DNA from 2 places in the Leucobacter muris genome. Region 2 is predicted to be linked to the other one. Evidence: predicted binding sites of a transcription regulator. Region 2 holds the regulator's gene; the other holds the start of a gene.
What was found. Region 2 encodes LexA, which represses DNA repair genes until DNA is damaged. Its sites were predicted from a motif close to TCGAACANNTGTTCGA; they were not measured.
Positions count from the first base shown of each region.

Region 1: the regulator LexA is predicted to act here: its motif matches at 7,970-7,985, upstream of uvrA (excinuclease ABC subunit UvrA).

Region 1 is NZ_CP035037.1:1,723,467-1,733,736, reverse strand. It holds gene Leucomu_RS08155 (phosphoglycerate kinase) at 1-321, opposite strand, end outside; gene Leucomu_RS08150 (superoxide dismutase) at 334-951, opposite strand; gene whiA (DNA-binding protein WhiA) at 1,067-2,047, opposite strand; gene rapZ (RNase adapter RapZ) at 2,103-2,981, opposite strand; gene uvrC (excinuclease ABC subunit UvrC) at 2,978-4,981, opposite strand; gene uvrA (excinuclease ABC subunit UvrA) at 4,978-7,899, opposite strand; gene Leucomu_RS08125 (hypothetical protein) at 8,072-8,719, shown strand; gene Leucomu_RS08120 (hypothetical protein) at 8,716-9,411, shown strand; gene Leucomu_RS08115 (VOC family protein) at 9,556-9,972, shown strand; gene Leucomu_RS08110 (helix-turn-helix transcriptional regulator) at 9,936-10,270, opposite strand, start outside.
Region 2 is NZ_CP035037.1:1,139,684-1,149,953, forward strand. It holds gene hflX (GTPase HflX) at 1-71, shown strand, start outside; gene metE (5-methyltetrahydropteroyltriglutamate--homocysteine S-methyltransferase) at 234-2,576, shown strand; gene Leucomu_RS05325 (uroporphyrinogen decarboxylase/cobalamine-independent methonine synthase family protein) at 2,573-3,754, shown strand; gene Leucomu_RS05330 (methylenetetrahydrofolate reductase) at 3,751-4,656, shown strand; gene lexA (transcriptional repressor LexA) at 4,751-5,410, opposite strand; gene Leucomu_RS05340 (hypothetical protein) at 5,675-6,085, shown strand; gene Leucomu_RS05345 (histidinol-phosphate transaminase) at 6,212-7,294, shown strand; gene Leucomu_RS05350 (DsbA family protein) at 7,394-8,404, shown strand; gene Leucomu_RS05355 (cytochrome c biogenesis CcdA family protein) at 8,411-9,265, shown strand; gene hisB (imidazoleglycerol-phosphate dehydratase HisB) at 9,276-9,884, shown strand; gene hisH (imidazole glycerol phosphate synthase subunit HisH) at 9,881-10,270, shown strand, end outside.

The DNA of each region.
Region 1 (10,270 bases), 580 kb from region 2:
GTCGACGAGCGCGCCGACGGCCGCCGACGCCGAGGCGCCGACGGTCTGGTCGACGAACTCGACGGGCGCTCCGAGCAGCTCCGACATGCGCACCGCCACCGGCTTCAGCGAGTAGCGGGCCTCGGGCTCGCCCTTCGGGCGGCCCAGGTGGCTGATGATCACGATCTTCGCCCCCGCATCGCGAAGCTCGCGGATCGTGGTGAGCGAGGCGCGGATGCGGCCGTCATCGGTGATGACGCCGTCGGACAGCGGAACGTTCAGATCGCAGCGGACGATGACGGTGCGGGAGCGCAGGTCTCCCAGTGATTCGATGGTGCGCATGCCGGGGCGGGCTCAGATCAGGCCGGGCGTCTGCGAGCGGGCGGCCTCGAAGCGCTTCGCCACGTCCTGCCAGTTCGCGATGTGCCAGAACGCCTTCACGTAGTCGGCGCGCACGTTGAGGTAGTCGAGGTAGTAAGCGTGCTCCCAGACGTCGAGCATGAGCAGCGGCACGGTGCCGGCGGGCAGGTTGCCCTGCTGGTCGAAGAGCTGCACGATGTTCGGGCGCTGACCCAGCGCATCCCACGCGAGCACGGCCCAGCCGGAGCCCTGCACACCGAGCGCAGTGGCGGTGAAGTGGGCCTGGAACTTCTCGAACGAGCCGAAGTGCTCGTCGATCGCCGCGGCGAGCTCGCCCTCGGTGCGCTCCCCGCCCTCGGGCGAGAGGTTGTTCCAGAAGATGGTGTGGTTGACGTGACCGCCGAGGTTGAAGGCGAGATCCTTCTCGAGCTTGTTCACGGCGGCGAGGTTGTCTGAGTCGCTCGCCTCGGCGATCTGCTCTAGAGCCGTGTTCGCGCCGGTCACATAGGCCTGGTGGTGCTTGTCGTGGTGCAACTGCATGATCTTGCCGCTGATGTGCGGCTCGAGCGCGGCGTAATCGTAGGGAAGCTCGGGGAGTGAATAAGCAGCCATGAGGTGCTCCAATCTCTGCGTTCGACAGTTGACGGTTCAAGTCTAGGGCTCTGGCGCCCGGAAGTGGCGGAGAATCAGCCGGGTGCGGCAGGGTTGACGCCCGGCCGCGCGCGCGTTACATCGAATCGAGTTCTTCGGGCAGGCTCGCCTCGGTGCCCGGGATGCCTCGGGCCTCCGCCTCCTTGTCGGCCATCGCGAGCAGACGCCGGATGCGGCCCGCGATCGCGTCCTTGGTGAGCGGCGGATCGGCGCGGGCGCCGAGGTCGTCGAGGCTCGCCTCGCGATGCGCGAGACGCAGCTGGCCGGCGTAATTCAGGTGCTTGGGCACGTCGTCGCCGAGGATCTCGAGTGCGCGCTCGATGCGAGCGCACGCGGCGACCGACGCCTGCGCCGAGCGCCGCAGGTTGGCGTCGTCGAAGTTGACGAGCCGGTTCGCGGTCGCGCGGGTCTCGCGGGCGCGGCGCAGCTCGTCCCAGCTGGAGCGGGCCTGCTGCGCGCCCATCGCGCCGAGCATCTCGCCGATCGCCTGGCTGTCGCGGATCAGCACCTTGTTCTGGCCCCGGATCTCGCGGCTCTTCGCCTCGATGCCGATGCGGCTCGCCGCGCCGACGAGCGCCATCGTGACCTCGCTGGTGGGGCAGACGATCTCGAGCGACGCGGAGCGGCCCGGAGCGGTGATGCCGCCGCGGGCGAGGAAGGCGCCGCGCCAGATCGCGGCGAGCTCGGCCTGGGCGCCGGTGGTGAGACGGTTCGGGAGGCCGCGGATCTGGCGGCGGCGCTGATCGAGCAGGCCGAGCTGACGCGCCAGCGTCTCGCCGTCGAGCACGCGCACGAGGAACTGGGGGGCGCCGGGCCGCGTGCTCGACGGCGGCAGCTGCTTGGCCTCGGAGCGCACCCCGTAGAGCTCGGCGAGGTCTTTGCGCACGCGCTGCACGATCTGCGGCGTGTGCAGCTCGGCCTCGAGGGCGATGCGACCCGAGATCGTGTGGAGTCCGCCCGCGAGACGCAGAATCGTGGCGACCTCGGCGACGCGCTCACCGGTGCGCTGCACCGGGAACCGTACGAGTTCGCTCTTCACCTCGGGAGTAGACAGCACGAATCGGATCCTTTCGGAGAATGAGGGTGGAGAGGTTTCGGGTGCGGCGCGCGGGCTATTCGCGGCCGAGGTCGCGATGGCGCAGGCTGACGCTCACACCCGGCAGGCCGGCGAGGCGGTCGGCGAGCTCGCGGGCGGTCGCGACCGAGCGGTGCTTGCCGCCGGTACACCCTACCGCGAGTGAGGCGTGCCGCTTGTTCTCCCGCTGGAAACCGGCGAGGACGGGGGTGAGAGCGGCGATGTAGTGGTCGAGGAACTCCTCGGCGCCGTCGCGGCTCAGCACGTAGTCCTTGACCTCGGGGTCGACGCCCGTGAGGGGCCGGAGTTCGGGGATCCAGAACGGGTTGGGCAGGAAGCGCATGTCGACCATCAGGTCGACGTCGGTGGGCGCGCCGTACTTGAAGCCGAAGCTGAGCACGGAGAGCTGCAGGCCGGGCGTGTTGTCGTCGGAGAACAGATCGCGCGTGGCGGTCGACAGGTCGTGCACGTTGTACCGCGAGGTGTCGATCACCACGTCGCTCGAGGCCCGCAGCTCCTGCAGGCGCTCGCGCTCGAGGCGGATGCCCTCGAGCAGACTGCCCGCCTCGCCCTGCAGCGGGTGCGGGCGCCGCACCGACTCGTAGCGGCGAACGAGGATCTCGTCGGTGGCGTCGAGGAAGACGACACGCACCGTCGCGGTCTCGCGCAGCTCGTCGATCACGTCTTGGATCTCGGCGAAGAGGTCTCGGCCGCGCACGTCGACCACGGCCACGATGCGGGGCAGCGCTCCCCCGGACCGGTCGGCCATGTCGGCGAGCGTCTTGAGCATCGAGAGGGGCAGGTTGTCGACGACGTACCAGCCCAGGTCTTCGAGCGTGTTGGCGACCGTGCTGCGGCCGGCGCCCGACATGCCCGTGACGATGAGGATTTCCTGCCCGGATACCTGCTCGTTCACGCCGTGTTCCCCTCGTCTGGCGCGCCTTGCGACGCGCCCTCTGGTGCCTCATCGATCGATGCCTCAAGTTTAGCCGCAGCGGAGGCTTCGGGTTCGTCGGGCGCGGTTCCGTCGGCCGGGGCCGACGAGGCGAGGTGGCCGAGGATCTGCTCGGCGAGCTTCGGACCGAGGCCCGGAGCCGAGGCGAGTTCGTCGTGGGAGGCGGCGCGCAGGCGCGCCACGGAGCCGAAGTGCTTGAGCAGACCCTGCACGCGCTTCGGGCCGAGGCCCGGGATCTCGGAGAGGCGGCTCGCGATCGACGTGCTGCGGCGCTGGCGCTGGAAGGTGATCGCGAAGCGGTGGGCCTCGTCGCGCACGCGCTGCACGAGGAACAGCGCCTCGCTCGTGCGGGGCAGGATCACGGGGAACGGGTCGCCGGGCAGCCAGATCTCCTCGAGGCGCTTCGCGATCCCGCACAGTGCGACGTCGGTGATGCCGGCCTCGGCGAGCGCGCGCGCCGCGGCCTTCACCTGGGGCTCGCCGCCGTCGACGATGACGAGTTGGGGGCGGTCGCGGTAGATGCCGCTCGGCTGTTCGCCCGCCTCGCGGGCGGCGTTCAGCTGCGCGGCGCGGCGGGCGACGACCTGGTGGATGGAGTCGGTGTCGTCGCGCGTCTGCTCGATGCGGTACTTGCGGTAGGCACCCTTCGCGGGCAGGCCGTCTTCGAAGACGACGAGCGAGGCGACCACGCCGGTGCCCTGCAGGTGCGACACGTCGATGCACTCGATGCGCAGCGGCGGCTCATCCATGCCGAGCGCCTGCTGCAGTTCGGCGAGCGCGTCGGTGCGCGCGGTGAGGTCGGCGGCCCGTTTGAGCTTGTGCCGGATCAGGTGCTCCCCCGCGTTCAGCACGGCGCGCTCCATGAGCTGCGCCTTGTCGCCCCGCTCGGGGATGCGCACGCGCACGCGGCCGCGGCGGGGCCGCTGCGCGCTCAGGGCCTCCTCGAGCTCGGGGGTGTTCTCTGGCAGCAGCGGCACGAGGATCTCGGGCGGCGGTTCCCGCTCGCCGTCGTAGGCCGACTGGATCACCTGCTCCAGCAGCTTCGCGGGAGAGTCGTCGAGTTCGACGTCGACGATCCAGCTGCGTTCGCCGCGGATCCTGCCCCCTCGGATGATGAACTGGTGGGCGGCCGCCGCGAGTTCGTCGGCCCGCAGTCCGAACACGTCGAGGTTCACGTCGAGCTTCGAGCCGGTGCCGAGCACCACCGCGTTCTTCTCCATGACGTGCTCGACGGCCTGCGCCTGGTCGCGCAGCCGCGCGGCGTCCTCGTAGCGCTGCTCGGCCGCCGCGTCGCGCATCGCCCGCTGCAGCTCGCGCAGGTGACGGGTGTCGCCGCCCGCGAGGAACGAGACGAGCTCGCCCACGCGTTCGCGGTGCGCCTCGATGGTGATGAGCCGGGAGCAGGGGCCGTGGCAGCGGCCGATCTGCCCCGCGAGGCAGGGGCGCCCGCTCTGCATGGCGCGCTTGTAGTCGGCGTCGTTGCAGGTGCGGATGGGGAACGCGCGCTGCAGCAGCTGCGTGGTCTCGCGCAGCGCCCACACCTTCGGGTATGGCCCGAAGTACCGCGCGCCGCGGATCTTCTCGTTGCGGGTGATGATGAGGCGGGGGGCTTCTTCGCGCAGCGTGACGGCGAGGTACGGGTACGACTTGTCGTCCTTGAACTGCACGTTGAAGGGCGGTTTGAACTCCGTGATCCACGTGTGCTCGAGCACGAGGGATTCGGTGTCGGTGGCCACCACCGTCCAGTCGACCTTCGCCGCGAGCGACAGCATGGTGCGGGTGCGCGGCATCAGCGAGTGCATCGGCTGGAAGTAGTTGGACAGCCGCGCCCTGAGGTTCTTCGCCTTGCCGATGTAGAGCACGCGCCCGTGCTTGTCGCTGAACCGGTAGACGCCTGGGCTGGTGGGGATCTCGCCCTGGGCCGGCCGGAACGCGGCGCGGTTGTCGACGGGCTGGATCAAGCCGAGGCCTTCGCCGCCTCAGCCGCCTGCACGGCGCGCGCCGACTTCGCGGCCCAGCCCTCGAGCACCTCGGCGAGGAATCGGCCGGTGTGGCTCTCGGGGTGCTTCGCGACCTGCTCGGGAGTGCCCGTCGCGAGGATCGTGCCGCCTCCGGAACCGCCCTCGGGCCCGAGATCGATGATCCAGTCGGCGCTGCGGATCACGTCGAGGTTGTGCTCGATCGTGATGACGGTGTTGCCCTTGTCGACGAGGCCGTTGAGGACGAGCAGCAGCTTGCGCACGTCTTCGAAGTGCAGCCCGGTGGTGGGTTCGTCGAGCACGTAGATGCTGCGGCCGTTCGAGCGCTTCTGCAGCTCGGTGGCGAGCTTGACGCGCTGCGCCTCGCCGCCGCTCAGCGTGGTGGCGCTCTGGCCGAGCCGCACGTAGCCGAGGCCGACGTCGACGAGCGTCTTCATGTAGCGGTGGATCGACGAGATGGGCTTGAAGAACTCCTCGGCCTCGGCGATGGGCATCTCGAGCACCTCGGAGATGTTCTTGCCCTTGTAGCGCACCTGCAGGGTCTCGCGGTTGTAGCGCTTGCCCCCGCAGGCCTCGCAGGCGACGTAGACGTCGGGCAGGAAGTTCATCTCGATCTTCAGGGTGCCGTCGCCCGAGCAGGCCTCGCAGCGGCCGCCCTTCACGTTGAAGCTGAAGCGGCCCGGCAGATAGCCGCGGGTCTTCGCCTCGGGGGTCTCGGCGAAGAGGGTGCGGATCTTGTCGAACACGCCGGTGTAGGTGGCCGGGTTGGATCGGGGCGTGCGCCCGATGGGGGCCTGGTCGACGTGCACGACCTTGTCGAGGTGCTCGAGGCCGGTGATGCGGGTGTGCTTGCCGGGCACGAGGCGTGCGCCGTTGAGCTGGTTCGCGAGCACCCGGTAGAGGATGTCGTTGACGAGCGTCGACTTGCCCGAGCCGCTCACGCCCGTCACCGCGGTCATGACGCCGAGGGGGAACACGGCGTCGACGTTCTGCAGGTTGTTGGAGCGGGCTCCCACGACCTTGAGCTCGCGGTTGCGGTCGCGCTTGCGGCGCTTCTTCGGGGTGACGATGCTGCGCCGCCCGGCGAGGTAGTCGCCGGTGATCGAGCGACGGTTCTCGAGCAGCTCGCGGTACTCGCCCGAGTGCACCACGGTGCCGCCCTCGACGCCGGCACCGGGCCCGATGTCGACGATCCAGTCGGCCGCTTCGATGGTCTCCTCGTCGTGCTCGACCACGATCAGGGTGTTGCCGAGATCGCGCAGCTTGATCAGGGTCTCGATGAGACGGCGGTTGTCGCGCTGGTGCAGGCCGATGCTCGGCTCGTCGAGCACGTAGAGCACGCCCGTGAGGCCCGAGCCGATCTGCGTGGCGAGGCGGATGCGCTGGGCTTCGCCGCCCGAGAGGGTGCCCGCGGCGCGGGCCAGCGTTAGGTAGCCGAGGCCGACCTCGATGAGGAAGTCGAAGCGCAGCCGGATCTCGCGCAGCACCTGGGCGGCGATGCGGGCCTCTCGCTCGGTGAGCGTGACCTCGTCGAAGAACCGCTTGGCTTCGGTGAGGCTGAACTCGGTGACGCCCGAGATCGACTCGCCGTTCACCGTCACCGCGAGCACCTCGGGCTTGAGGCGCTGGCCGTGGCAGGCGTGGCACGGCACCTCGCGCAGGAACTCCTGCCAGCGGTCGCGCTTCGTGTCGCTCTCAGCCTCTGCGTATTGGCGCTCGATGAACGGGATCACGCCCTCGAAGCCGCTCGAGTACTTGACTTCGCGGCCGAAGCGGTTCTTCCAGCGCACGTTGACCTTGAAGTTGTTGCCGTAGAGCACCGCGGTGCGCACGTCGTCGCTCAGTTCGCCCCAAGGGGTGTCGAGCGAGAAGTCGAGATCTCTCGAGAGGCCGACGAGCAGCTTCTCGTAGTACTGGTAGAGGCTCCTGCCCTGGCTGGTCCAGGGCACGATGACGCCCTCGGCGATCGAGAGCTCGGGGTCGCCGAGCACCAGATCCTCGTCGACCGACATGCTCGTGCCGAGGCCCGAGCACGCGGAGCACGCGCCGAAGGGTGCGTTGAACGAGAAGGTGCGGGGCTCGATCTCGGTGAGCTGCACCGGGTGCTGATTGGGGCAGCTCAGGTGCTCGGAGAAGAGCCGGGTGCGATCCTCGTCCCCCTGCTCCAGATCCACGAAGTCGACCGCCACGATGCCTCCCGCGAGTCGCAGCGCGGTCTCGAGGGAGTCCGTGAGGCGGCCCAGCACGTCGGGGCCGGCCACGAGGCGGTCGACGACCACCGAGATGTCGTGCTTGATCTGCTTCTTGAGCTTGGGCGGATCGCTGAGCTGCACCAGCTCGCCGTCGACGAGCGCGCGCGAGTAGCCGGCCGCCGCGAGATCCTGGAAGAGGTCGACGAACTCGCCCTTCTTCTTGCTGACGACAGGGGCGAGTACCTGGTAGCGGGTGCGCTCGGGAAGCTCCATGAGGCGATCGGCGATCTGCTGCACGGTCTGCGACGCGATGCGCTCCCCGCAGATCGCGCAGTGCGGCACTCCGACGCGCGCCCAGAGCAGGCGCATGTAGTCGTAGATCTCGGTGATGGTGCCGACCGTGCTTCGCGGGTTGCGGTTGGTCGACTTCTGGTCGATCGAGACGGCGGGGCTCAGCCCCTCGATGAAGTCGACGTCGGGGCGGTCGACCTGCCCGAGGAACTGGCGGGCGTAGGCGCTGAGCGACTCGACGTAGCGTCGCTGCCCCTCGGCGAAGATCGTGTCGAATGCGAGGCTCGACTTGCCGCTGCCCGACAGCCCAGTGAAGACGACCATCGAGTCGCGCGGGATCGCCAGATCGATGTCTTGCAGGTTGTGCACGCGGGCCCCCTGGACGCTGATCTGGGCGTGTGCGGCAGACGAGCGGATCGGGGTGGTGCTGGTGGGTGCGGCGCTCTTCGAAGTCACTGATCCATCCTACGTCGCCACGGCTGAATATTCGAACATGTGTACGAGTGATTCGGCGGATTTCGCCGCAGGCGCACTTCCCTCCCAGGTCGCTTTCGGATATTATTGATGCAAGTTCTCGAAAGGACCTGAGATGTCGATCGCGCACCTTCCCGCCGAACTCCCCCGCAGCCGCCGCGACCTCGCGGGTGCTCCCCTGCGGCCCAGCCGCGACCGGCTCACCGCGCTCATCACGCAGCTCGACGACGATCGCCTCGACATCGCCGAAGAGCTGCTCGCCGACATCCTCGCCCACCAGCAGGCCGATCTCCGAGGCCTGACGGGCGCCGAGATGTCGGTGCTGGCCCGTCTCGACGTGAGCGAAGGCGAACTGCGGCGCCCCACCTCCCTGCCCGCCACCCGGCGCAGCCGCCTGTGGGAGCGCCAGCTCGCCGAGCTCAGCGTCACCGTCGGCGAGGCCGCCGAGACGCTCGGCGTCACCCCCGCCCGAGTGCGGCAGCGCTGCGCCGCGGGCACCCTGCTCGCCCAGCGCCGCAGCGACGGCTGGCGACTCCCCTCATTCCAGTTTCCGGACGGCCGCGAGCTGCCCGGTTGGTCGATCGTCGCGGCCGCGATCCCGGCGGGCACCCCGCTGGCGCTCGTCGAGCGGGTGCTCACCTCCCCCGCGATGCGCCTGCGCGTCGACGACGAGGAGCTGGCGCCCTTCGAGTGGCTGGCACAGGGAGGGGATCCCGCCCTCGCCGCGGCCGCGGTCGACGACGCGCTGAACCGTCTGCCGTGAGCGAGCAGCTGCCCGAGCCGGATTCGGCCCGCTTTCCCGACCTCGACGTCGACCCGCGCTGGGTGCGCGAGGTGCCCGCAGGCACACTGATCGTGCGCATCTTCCGGGCGGGCGGGGCCCACCCGGTCGCGTGGCACGAGTTCCGCTCGTTCGGACCGCTCGACGGCCGTTTCGACCCGCACCCGCTGCCCGTCGGCGACCACCACGGCATCGGTGTGATGTACGGGGTGATCGAGAGCGCCGGGGCCTCCGGGGGCTCCGTCCAGCGGCCCGACGATGCCGTGGACGGTTCGTTCGCGGCTGCTCTGCTCGAGGTGTTCCAGGCGCAGCGCATGATCCGGCTGCGCGACGGCTCCCCCACGCTCGTGGCCTTCGAGACCACGCGGCCGCTGCGCCTGCTCGACCTCTCCGACAGCGATTGGATCGCGGTCGCGGGCGGCAACGCCGCGATCTCCTCCGGAGACCGTGAGCAATCGCGGGCGTGGGCGCGCGAGATCGCGCGACGCTACCCCGAACTCGACGGAGTGGTCTCGGCGTCGTCGCTCGTGCCGACCGTGCGCGTGGTGGCGCTCTGGGCGAATGCGGCAGATGCGCTCCCCCAGCACCCGGCCGCGCTGCTGCCGCTCGGCCTCGACGAGCTGCTCGGTGTGATCGACCGGATCGCCGACCGCTACGGCTACCTGGTGCTGTGAGCCCTGGGAGGTGCCCGGGCGAAGGCGCGGCGATCCGACCGGGCCGCGTGCTGAAGCGGTCATGACCCGGGCCCGCGATCCGGGCCCTTCCGCGTGTCCGATTCGTTCTAGCGCGCATCCCGCGCTCGGCCTACGCTGGCGGCTATGACACTGCAATTCGACTTCATCGGTATCGTCACGGCCGACCTTCCGGCCTCGCTCGGGTTCTACCGCGCCCTGGGCGTGGACGTCCCGCACGGGCAGGAGCAGGCGCCCCACGCCGAGGCGACGCTGCCGGGCGGCATGACGCTCGCCTGGGATCCGGTCTCGACGATCCGGAGATTCATGCCGGACTTCGAGCTCCCCGTCGCAGGCGGGGGCCGCATCGGCTTCGCCTGCCGGGCGCAGAGCGCCGCCGAGGTCGACCGGGCCTACGCCGAGCTCGTGCAGCAGTACCCGGCGGCCGCGCACACCGAGCCCTGGGATGCGCCGTGGGGGCAGCGCTACGCGACCGTGCTCGACCCCGACGGCAACTCGATCGATCTCTACGCGCCGCTCGACCCGGAGGCCGCGGCCAGCTGAGCGGGCGCGGCTCCGATCACCCGCCCGAACTCGCGCGCCATATGCGACTGGTCGGCGTATCCGGCGAGGCTCGCCGCCGTCGCGAGGGGCGCGCCTCGCAGGATCAGGTCGCGCGCCCGCTCCGCCCGCAGCACCCGCCGCAGCGAGGCGTATCCGTAGCCGAACGTCTGCAGCATGCGCCTGCGCAGCTGCCGTTCCGAGTATCCCAGGCGGCGGGCGAGTCGCGGGAGCGGTTCGGCCCGCAGCGCCGCGGCCCGAACCTCGTCGACCCACCGCAGCCGCCGCGCCTCAGAGTGCA
Region 2 (10,270 bases):
AGCAGGGCACGCGGGTGCGCGCCTACGTGACGGGCGAGATGCTCGCGAAGCTCGACCCGTACCTGGCGTAGGCGGAGCCTTCGGGGCGGACGCCGACTCGAAGGCTGTAACACTTCGTAGTTCATACAGCGCAACATGCGCACTCCACGTCGGCGGTGCGGGATAGCGTGTGGGTGACCGGGCGCGGATCGCACCCGGTCGCGCACCCCACGTTCCCGAACCGAAGGACCCGCATGTCCGCAACGACGCCCCTGCCCAACGCCACGATCCTCGGGTACCCGCGCCTCGGCCGCCGCCGCGAGCTGAAGCGGGCCATCGAGTCCTACTGGAAGGGCAGCACGAGCGAGGGCGAGCTCCTCGAGACGGCTCGGGAGCTGCGCGCCGCGACCCGCTCGCGCCTCGTCGAGCTCGGCCTGCCCGCAGCGGGCGGCGCGGTGCCCGAGAGCTTCAGCTTCTACGACCAGGTGCTCGACGCGACGCTCGCGCTCGGCGCGATCCCGGGCCGCTTCGCCGACGTCGCGGCGCGCGAGGGCGCGAGCGACCTCGACGTCTACTTCGCGCTCGCGCGCGGCGACAAGGACCACCAGCCGCTCGAGATGACCAAGTGGTTCGACACGAACTACCACTACAGCGTTCCCGAGATCGACGAGCGCACCCCGTTTGCGGCGAACGCGGCCTCCCTCGTGGCCGGCGTCGCCGAGGCCGCGCAGCAGGGCGTCGAGCCGCGCCCCGTGCTCGTGGGCCCCGTCACCTACCTGCTGCTCGCGAAGGCCTCCGACGACGCCGGCGAGGGCTTCCGCCCCATCGATCGCCTCGACGAGGCGGTCGCGGTCTACGCCGAGCTGCTGAGCGCGCTCGCCGCCGCCGGCGCCTCCTGGGTGCAGCTCGACGAGCCCGCACTCGTCTCCGACTCGCTCTCGGTGCCGCGCGAGCAGACCCTCGCGCTCGTCGAGCGGGCGTACGGCGCGCTCGGCGCGGCGCCCGCGGCGCAGCGTCCGCAGATCCTGCTGACCGCGCCCTACGGCGACTCCTCCGGCGCGCTCCTGCGCCTTGGCGCGCTGCCCGTCGAGGCGGTGCAGGCCGACCTCGTGCGCGGCACACTGCCGATCGAGGCCCACGACTCCGGCGAGCTCGCGCGGGCGTTCGAGGGCACGCAGCTGGTCGCCGGTGTCGTCGACGGCCGCAACATCTGGCGCACCGATCTGCGCCAGTCGTTCGGCACCGCCGAGGCTCTGCAGCGCTCGGGCATCGCCGTGGTCGTCGGCACCTCCAACAATCTCCAGCACGTGCCGCACGACGTGAACGACGAGACCAAGCTCGACGAGCGCCTGAAGTCGTGGCTCGCCTTCGCCGACCAGAAGGTCGAGCAGGTGGCGATCCTCGCCCGCGGCCTCTCCGAGGGCTCCGCTGCCATCGAGGCCGAGCTGGCCGAGGTCGACCGGGTGCTCGCGGACCGCGCATCGGCCCCCGGCGTTCGCGTCGACGGCGTCCGGGATCGCGTCTCCGCCGTCGGCGAGGCCGATCGCAGCCGCGCCTCCGAGGGCGACCGCCGCGACGCGCAGAGCGCGCTCGGCATCCCGAGCCTCGCGACCACCACGATCGGCTCCTTCCCGCAGACCACCGAGATCCGCAAGGCCCGCGCCGCCTTCACGCGCGGCGAGATCGACCAGGAGGCCTACGACGGCTTCCTCCGCGAGGAGATCGAGCGCGTCATCCGGCTGCAGGAGCAGATCGGGCTCGACGTGCTCGTGCACGGCGAGGCCGAGCGCAACGACATGGTGCAGTACTTCGCCGAGCTGCTCGACGGCTTCGCGGTCACCGAGCACGGCTGGGTGCAGTCGTACGGCACCCGCGCCACCCGCCCCTCGATCCTGTGGGGCGACGTCTCGCGGCCCGCCCCCATGACGGTCGCGTGGTCGGCCTACGCGCAGTCGCTCACCGATCGCCTCGTCAAGGGCATGCTCACGGGCCCCGTCACGATCCTCGCCTGGTCGTTCGTGCGCGACGACCAGCCGCTCGCCGACACCGCGAACCAGGTGGCGCTCGCGCTGCGCGACGAGATCGACGATCTCGTCGAGGCCGGCATCAAGATCGTGCAGGTCGACGAGCCGGCGCTGCGCGAGCTGCTGCCGCTCGACGCCGACCGCCAGCCCGCCTACCTCGACTGGTCGGTGGGGTCGTTCCGTCTCGCGACGAGCGGGGCGGCCGCCGAGGTGCAGATCCACACCCACCTCTGCTACTCCGAGTTCGGCGAGATCATCGACGCGGTCGACGGCCTCGACGCCGACGTGACCTCGATCGAGGCGGCCCGCAGCCGCATGGACGTGGTCGAGCCCCTCGGTGATCACGGCTACTCGCGCGGCATCGGCCCGGGCGTCTACGACATCCACTCGCCCCGCGTGCCGAGCGTCGAGGAGCAGACCGAGCTGATCCGCATCGCCGCGAGCCGCATCCCCGGCGAGCAGCTGTGGGTGAACCCCGACTGCGGGCTCAAGACGCGCGGCTACGGAGAGACCGTGGAGAGCCTCACGAACCTCGTGCGGGCGGCTCAGGCGGTGCGCGAAGGAGCGGTGTGACGCTGCCCGACTCGCGGGCGCCGCAGCCCGGTGCGGCGGCGCCCTGGCCGAGCGATCGGCTCCCCACCGAGCCCGTCGGCTCGCTGCCGCGCCCGGCGCGGCTGCAGCGCGCGGTGCTCGACGCCGAGACGGGGCTCGCCTCGCAGGCCCAGCTGCGCGCCGAGCAGGATCTCGCGGTGCGCGACACCCTCGACCGCCTGGCGGCGACCGGCTCGCCGATCATCTCCGACGGCGAGCAGCGCAGGCACAGCTTCGCGAGCTATCCGCTCGGCACCGACGAGGTCGAGGAAGGGCCGGTCTTCGCGGTGTTCGCCGACGGCCACCACCGGGTGATCCCGAGCCTCGCAAGCGCACCGTTCGCCTTCCGCGCGTGGGCCGCCGATGACGTGTCGGCGGCTCGCGAGCTGACCGACCTGCCGCTCAAGCAGGCCGTGATCTCGCCGTCGATGCTGTCGCTCATGGTGCCCGATGCGGGCCTCGGCGACTACTCGCGCGACGACTTCCTGAACGACGTGGTCGACGGCTGCGCCGACGACATCGCGCGCTGCTTCGCCGCGGGCGCCTCCCGCGTCACGATCGACTTCACGGAGGGGCGCCTCGCGCTGCGCCGTGATCTGCGCGCCCCGTGGGCCGGCCCCGAAGCGCTGGGAGGCTTCATCGAGCTCATCAACCGGGTGCTGGATCGCCTCGAGCCGCGGCAGCGCGCCGCGGTGGGCGTGCACACCTGCCCCGGCAACGACAACGACTCGGCGCACAGCGCCGACATCGACTACGCCGAGCTGATCCCCGAGCTGTTCCAGATCGAGGCGGGGTACTTCCTGGTGCAGGCCGCGGGGGAGAAGGATCCGGATCGTGTCGCCCGTCTCGTCGGCGGTCAGCTGCGCGGACGGGCATCCCGCGGGCGCGCCCCGCGCGTGCTCATCGGCGTGACCAACCCCACCCATCCGAGGCTCGAGACGGCCGAGCAGATCCGCGACCAGCTCGTGCGGGCGGCGCGCTTCGTGCCGCCCGAGCTGCTCGGCTCTACCGACGACTGCGGGTTCTCGCCCTACCTCATCGACGAGAAGCCGCGGCACGGCTCGCCCGACTTCGCCCGCGACGTGGCCTTCGCCAAGATCGCCGCTCGGGTGCGGGGCACCGAGCTGGCGTCCGAGGCCCTGGCGGGAGCGGCGTCGTGAGCCCGCTGCCGCTCGCGGGCAGCGCGCCCACCCGCGCCCGCTTCTCCTTCGAGGTGTTCCCGGCGCGCAGCGGCGCCGCCGCCCTCGCCCTCGGGCACGCCGTGCAGCACCTCTCCGCAGCCGGCCCCGACTTCATCTCGGTCACCTACGGGGCGAACGGGTCCAACCGCGACGCGTCGCTCGACCTGCTGAAGTACCTGCGCGATCACACCGACGCACTGCCGCTCGCACACCTCACCACGGTCGGTGAGAGCCGCGATGCGGTGCGCGAGACGATCCACCGCATCATGGACGCCGGCGTGCACGACTTCCTCGCCCTGCGCGGCGACCCGCCGCGGGGGCTCGACGAGCACGACCCTGCGGTGACGGGATCCCTGTCGTCGCTCGAGCTGGTCGATCTGGTCGCCGAGGCCCGCGCCGAGCGACCGCCGCTCACGAGCGTCGGGCGCACCGCCGTGGCCGCGTACCCGAACGGGCACCCGCTGTCGCGATCGCGTTCGCAGGACATCGAATGGCTCATCGAGAAGCAGGAGGCCGGCGCGCAGTTCGCCGTCACGCAGCTCTTCTTCCGGGCCGAGGAGTACCTCGGCTTCGTGGGCGACGCCCAGAGCGCGGGGCTGCGGATCCCCGTGCTGCCCGGGCTCATGCCGGTCTCGACGAGTGCGCAGCTGCGCAAGGTCGCGTCGCTGGCGGGTCGCCCGGCCCCCGAGGGGCTGGAACGGGCACTCGAGGAGGCCGGGGGATACGCGCCCGAGCTGGGCGTGGAGCACACGGTCGACCTCGCACGCGCGCTGCTCGCCGGGGGAGCCCCGTCGGTGCACCTCTACACCTTCAACCGGCACGAGCAGGTGCTGGCCGTGCTGCGCGAGCTGCAGCTGCTGACGCCGGATCCGATCGGCTGAGGGTACGGCAGCGCCGGGCGCTTCCGCGGCGTTCGGCCGCTCGCCACCGCGTGCCGACGCCGGGCCGGGGGCGGCCCCGGCCCGGCCTGCGCGATCAGACGGAGCGGAAGACCGCGACGACGCGGCCGAGCACCTCGGCGTGGTCGCCGAGGATCGGCTCGAACGCGCTGTTGCGCGGCAGCAGCCACGTGTGGCCGTCGCGGCGGCGGAAGACCTTGACGGTCGCCTCGCCGTCGAGCATCGCCGCGACGATGTCGCCGTTCTCGGCCTCGCGCTGCTGGCGCACGACCACAAAATCGCCGTCGCAGATCGCCGCATCGATCATGGAGTCGCCCACCACGCGCAGCATGAACAGCTGGCCGTCGCCCACGAGCTGCCGGGGGAGCGGCACGATCTCCTCGACCTGCTGGTCGGCCGTGATCGGCACGCCCGCGGCGATCTGCCCGACCAGGGGCACGTAGGCGGCTTCCTCGACCTGCTGCGCGGGGGCGTCGGCGATGGCCGCGCTCGTGCTCGCCAGCTCGACGAGGATCTCGAGTGCTCGGGGCCGGTTCGGATCGCGGCGGATGTACCCGCCGAGCTCGAGGCGGCTGAGCTGGTGGGTGACGCTCGAGAGCGAGGAGAGCCCGACGGCGTCGCCGATCTCGCGCATGCTGGGCGGGTAGCCGCGAGTGTCGACCGAGCGCGCGATGCACTCGAGGATCGCCTGCTGCTTCTCGCTGAGGGGCTTCCGGGAGTGGGGAGCGTCGCTCATCGCTGTCCTTTCCGAGGCCCGAGGGCGGTGGCGGGAGGGTCGGATCCATGAATGTCAGTGGTTGCTGATTCAGTGATGCCGTTGCTCGAAACCATAGCCGCTGCATTCGAACACCGCCAAACAAGTGTTCGAGTGTCGCGGAAAAGATCGAAACATGTGTTCGAAGATCTTGCTTGCGGTTTCGATTCATCGAAGATATATTCGAAACAGATGTTCGCCCCGATGTGATACTCGCGGCGGCGCGGAAGAACAGGAGAGACCACCATGAGCGCACAGGCGGTTCTGCAGCACGAGTCGTACGAGGTTCGCCCCCCGAAGGCGAACGCGAAGCTGCGCCTCACGCGTCGCGGGCGAGTGGTCTTCGGATCGCTGGCCACCGTGATGGTCGCGGGCCTGCTCGCGCTGGCGGCGACGTTCGCGGGCCCCCAGGCCTTCGCGTCGGAAGAGGGCGCTTCCGGCCAGCAGTTCCACTACGTGGTCGTGCAGCCCGGTGCTTCGCTCTGGTCGCTCGCGACCGAGCTCGACCCCGAGGCCGACCCGCGCGACCTGGTCGCCGAGATCGTGCAGCTCAACCAGCTCGACGGCTCTGGCATCGAGGCGGGCGAGGCGATCGCGGTGCCGCTGCGGTACTCCGACAGCCCCGCGGTGTTCGGGGCCGACGAGCTCGATACGTGAGGGTGTGAAGCCTGAGCGATCGAAGCGTGCGCGTTCGAAGGCGTCCCGGGCGCACCCACTAGGTTCCGACCCTGCGCGCCGGCCTCGCGAGCCGGCGGCGCCCCGGGGAGGTTCTAAACTGGTGCGGTGACCAGCCTGAGCGATCTCCCTCTCCGCGCCAACCTCGTCGGCAAGCAGCCCTACGGGGCTCCCCAGGATCCCGTGCCGGTGAGCCTCAACGTCAACGAGAACACGCATCCGATCCCCGAGGGCGTGGTTGCCGACATCGCGGAGTCGCTCGCGCAGGCGGTTCACGGAGTGAACCGCTATCCCGACCGCGAGTTCACCGAGCTGCGCGAGGCCCTGGCCGGTTATCTCGGCCATGGCCTGACCGTCGAGCAGCTGTGGGCGGCGAACGGCTCGAACGAGGTGCTGCAGCAGATTCTGCAGGCGTTCGGCGGCCCCGGGCGCTCGCTGCTGAGCTTCACGCCCACCTACTCCATGTACCCGCTGCTCGCCTCGGGCACCGACACGGAGTGGATCGCCGTTGCGCGCCCCGCCGACTACGCCCTCACCCCCGAGCTCGTGGTCGGCGCCCTGCGCGAGCACCGGCCCGACATCGCCATCCTGTGCGGCCCCAACAACCCCACCGGCACGCCGCTCGACCGCGAGGTGATCCTCGCCGCCTATGAGGCCTTCGACGGCATCCTCATCGTCGACGAGGCCTACCACGAGTTCGACGCGCAGCGCGAGAGCGCGGTCGCGCTGCTGCCCGGCCGCCATCGCCTGCTCGTCTCGCGCACCATGAGCAAGGCCTTCGCCTTCGCCGGCGTGCGCCTCGGATATCTCGCGGCAGACCCCGCCGTGATCGACGCCCTGCGCCTCGTGCGACTGCCGTACCACCTCTCCGCGCTCACGCAGGCCGCGGCTACCGCCGCCATACGCCACTCCGACGAGATGCTCGCCACCGTCGCCGACATCCGCGATCAGCGCGATCGGCTCGCCGCCGCACTCGTGCAGCTCGGCTACGAGGTGCACCCGTCCGGCGCGAACTTCCTGCTGGTCGGCGGCTTCGACGATCCGGCAGCGGTCTTCGAGTCGCTGCGCGCGCAGGGTATCCTGATCCGCAACCTCGGCATCGAGGGGCACCTGCGCATCACCGCCGGGACCGAGAGCGAGACCACCGCCGTGATCGAGGCGATCGCGGCGCTGACGCCGACTGCGCGCTGACGCCCGCCCTGCCGCGTGGACGGCCGCCTCGACGCGGAGAGCGTGCGCTTCAGATACAAGTGACAGCTATCTTCCGTGCGTGCGGATAGGATCGAGGCGATGTCTCAGCACGAACACGACGGCGCGAGCGACGCCGAGAACGCCCCGGGCGCGGGCGACGCCCCCACGAGCGAGGGCCTCGCCGCCGATACCGCGCAACGCGCCGACGCGTCGGGCTCGGTGTCGACCGCTCGGTCCGTCGAGGCCGGCGAACCGCTCCCCGCCGGGCCGGCCGAACCGGCGCCGGTCGCCGTCGCGGCGGCCCCGCGTCGGCGAGGGGCGGCCGAGACCCTCGACCGCCGCGCGCTCGAGCGGCGCTACCGCCTGATGCGCAACCTCGTCGTGCTGCTCGTGGCGCTCGTCGTGGTGCTCGGCGGCGTCTCGGTCTCGCAGCTCGTGCAGCTGCAGAGCGCGGAGACCGTCGGCGCAGCGGCCTCCGCGACCGGCGCGTCGGCCGAGGCGGGTGCCTCGGCGCAGCCCGGCGAAGCCGGCAGCTGCCCCGCGCCCGAGCGCCGCGAGCCGAACGACCCGATGGCGCTCGGCGACGTCGACGCCCCCGTGGTGATCGCCGAGTGGACCGACTTCCGCTGCCCCTACTGCGGCGTGTTCTCGCGCGACACCCTGCCGACGCTGATCGAGGAGTACGTCGACACCGGCAAAGTGCGACTCGAGGTGCACGACGTCGACTTCATCGACGGCGACGTCTCCGCGCGGGTGGCGGTGGCCGCGCGCGCGGCCGGGGAGCAGGATCGCTACTTCGAGTACCTCTTCGAGGTCTACGACGCGATGCACCAGGAGCGCCCCGAGATCACCGACTCGTTGCTCGTCGACTACGCGAAGCAGGCGGGCGTGCCCGACATCGCGCGTTTCACCGCCGACCTCGACAGCTCCGAGCTGCTCGCCGAGCTGCGCGCCAGCAGCGCGCAGGCCAAGCAGCTGGGCGTGGGATCGGTGCCGTTCTTCGCCGAGACCGACGGCTGCCAGGTGCTGCAGGGCGCGCAGCCGATCGAGCAGTTCCGCGGCTTCCTCGACAGCGCGGTCGCCGCTGCCGAGCAGGGCCGCGGCGAGTAGCGCGAGGTGGAGCTCACCCTGCTCGGCGCCTTCCTCGGCGGCGCCCTGACCCTGCTCAGTCCCTGCTCGGCGATGCTGCTGCCCGCGTTCTTCGCCTACGCGTTCAGCAGCCCGGGTGCACTGATCGCGCGCACCGGCGTCTTCTTCCTCGGCCTCGCGACCTCGCTCGTGCCGCTCGGGCTGCTCGCCGGCACCGTGGGCGCTTGGGTGACGCTGCACCGGGACGGTCTCATGACGGCCGCGGCGATCGTGGTCATCGTGCTGGGCGTCGCGATGCTTCTCGGCGTGCGACTGCCCGCCATGACGCGCCAGCGCGGCGCGAAGAGCACCTCGATCGCGTCGGTCTACGCGCTCGGCACCGTGTACGGACTCGCCGGAGTGTGCGCGGGGCCGCTGCTCGGCGCAGCACTGACGATGGCCGCCTACGGCGGCAACGCGCTGCTCGGAGGCGTCGTGATGCTCGTCTTCGCGGCCGGCATGGCCCTGCCGCTGCTGCTGCTCGCCCTGCTCTGGGAGCGCGTGCCCGGGGTGCGCCGCCTCGTGCGCCCCCGAGAACTCGTGATCGGTCGCTGGCGCAACGCGTGGAGCAGCGTGATCGGCGGAGCGATCACGGTCGGCATCGGTGTGCTCCTGCTCGCGACGCGCGGCACGAGCACCCTCGGCAGCATGCTGGGGTACTCCGAACAGGCGCGCCTCGAGGGATGGGTGCAGCACGCCTCCGCCGCGATCCCGAACTGGGTGTTCCTCGTCGTGGTGCTGACCGCCGGCGGGCTCTGGTTCGCGGTGCGCCAGGCGCTGCGCCGCGATCCCGAACCGCCGCTCGCCGCACCCGCAGGGACCGGCGCCGGCGAACCCCGATAGAATCATGGCCATGACCGCAGCAGCACGCACCGCCTCGCTCGAGCGCTCCACGAGCGAGTCGCAGATCAGCCTGAGCCTCGACCTCGACGGCACGGGCGCATCCGACATCGACACCGGTGTGCCCTTCTTCGACCACATGCTCACGGCGCTGGCGCGCCACTCGCTCACCGACCTCACCGTGCGGGCGCGCGGCGACGTGCACATCGACGTGCACCACACCGTCGAGGACACGGGTATCCTGCTCGGCCAGGCGATCCTCGAGGCGCTCGGCGACAAGAGCGGCATCTCGCGCTACGGCGACGCCCTCGTGCCCCTCGACGAGGCGCTCGCGCAGGCCGTGGTCGACATCTCGGGCCGCCCCTACCTCGTGCACTCGGGCGAGCCCGCAGGGTTCGAGTTCCACCTCATCGGCGGCCACTTCACGGGGTCGATGGTGCGCCACTTCTTCGAGGCGCTGGTGCTGAACGCGCGGCTCACCGTGCACCTCAGACTGATCGAGGGGCGGGATCCGCACCACATCGCCGAGGCCGAGTTCAAGGCGTTCGCCCGCGCTCTGCGCCAGGCGAAGGCGCTCGACCCGCTCGTCGCAGGCATCCCGTCGACCAAGGGAGCCCTGTGACGGGGAGCGAGCGCGTCGCCGACGGTGCTGATGGGAACGGTCCGCGCAAGCGCGTCGCCGTTCTCGACTACGGCTCGGGCAATGTGCACTCCGCGGTCAAGGCGCTCGCGAAGGCGGGCGCCGAGGTCGAACTGACCCGGGATCCGCGCGCGGTCGCCGAGGCCGACGGTCTGCTCGTGCCCGGCGTGGGCGCGTTCGACGCCGTGATGCGGCAGTTGCGCGCGGTGCGCGGCGACGAACTCATCGATCGCAGGCTCGCCGGCGGTCGCCCCGTGCTGGGCATCTGCGTGGGCGAGCAGGTGATGTTCGAGCGCGGCGTCGAGCGCGGCGTCGAGACCGAGGGGCTCGGCCAGTGGCCGGGCACCGTGCGCCGCCTCGAGGCCGAC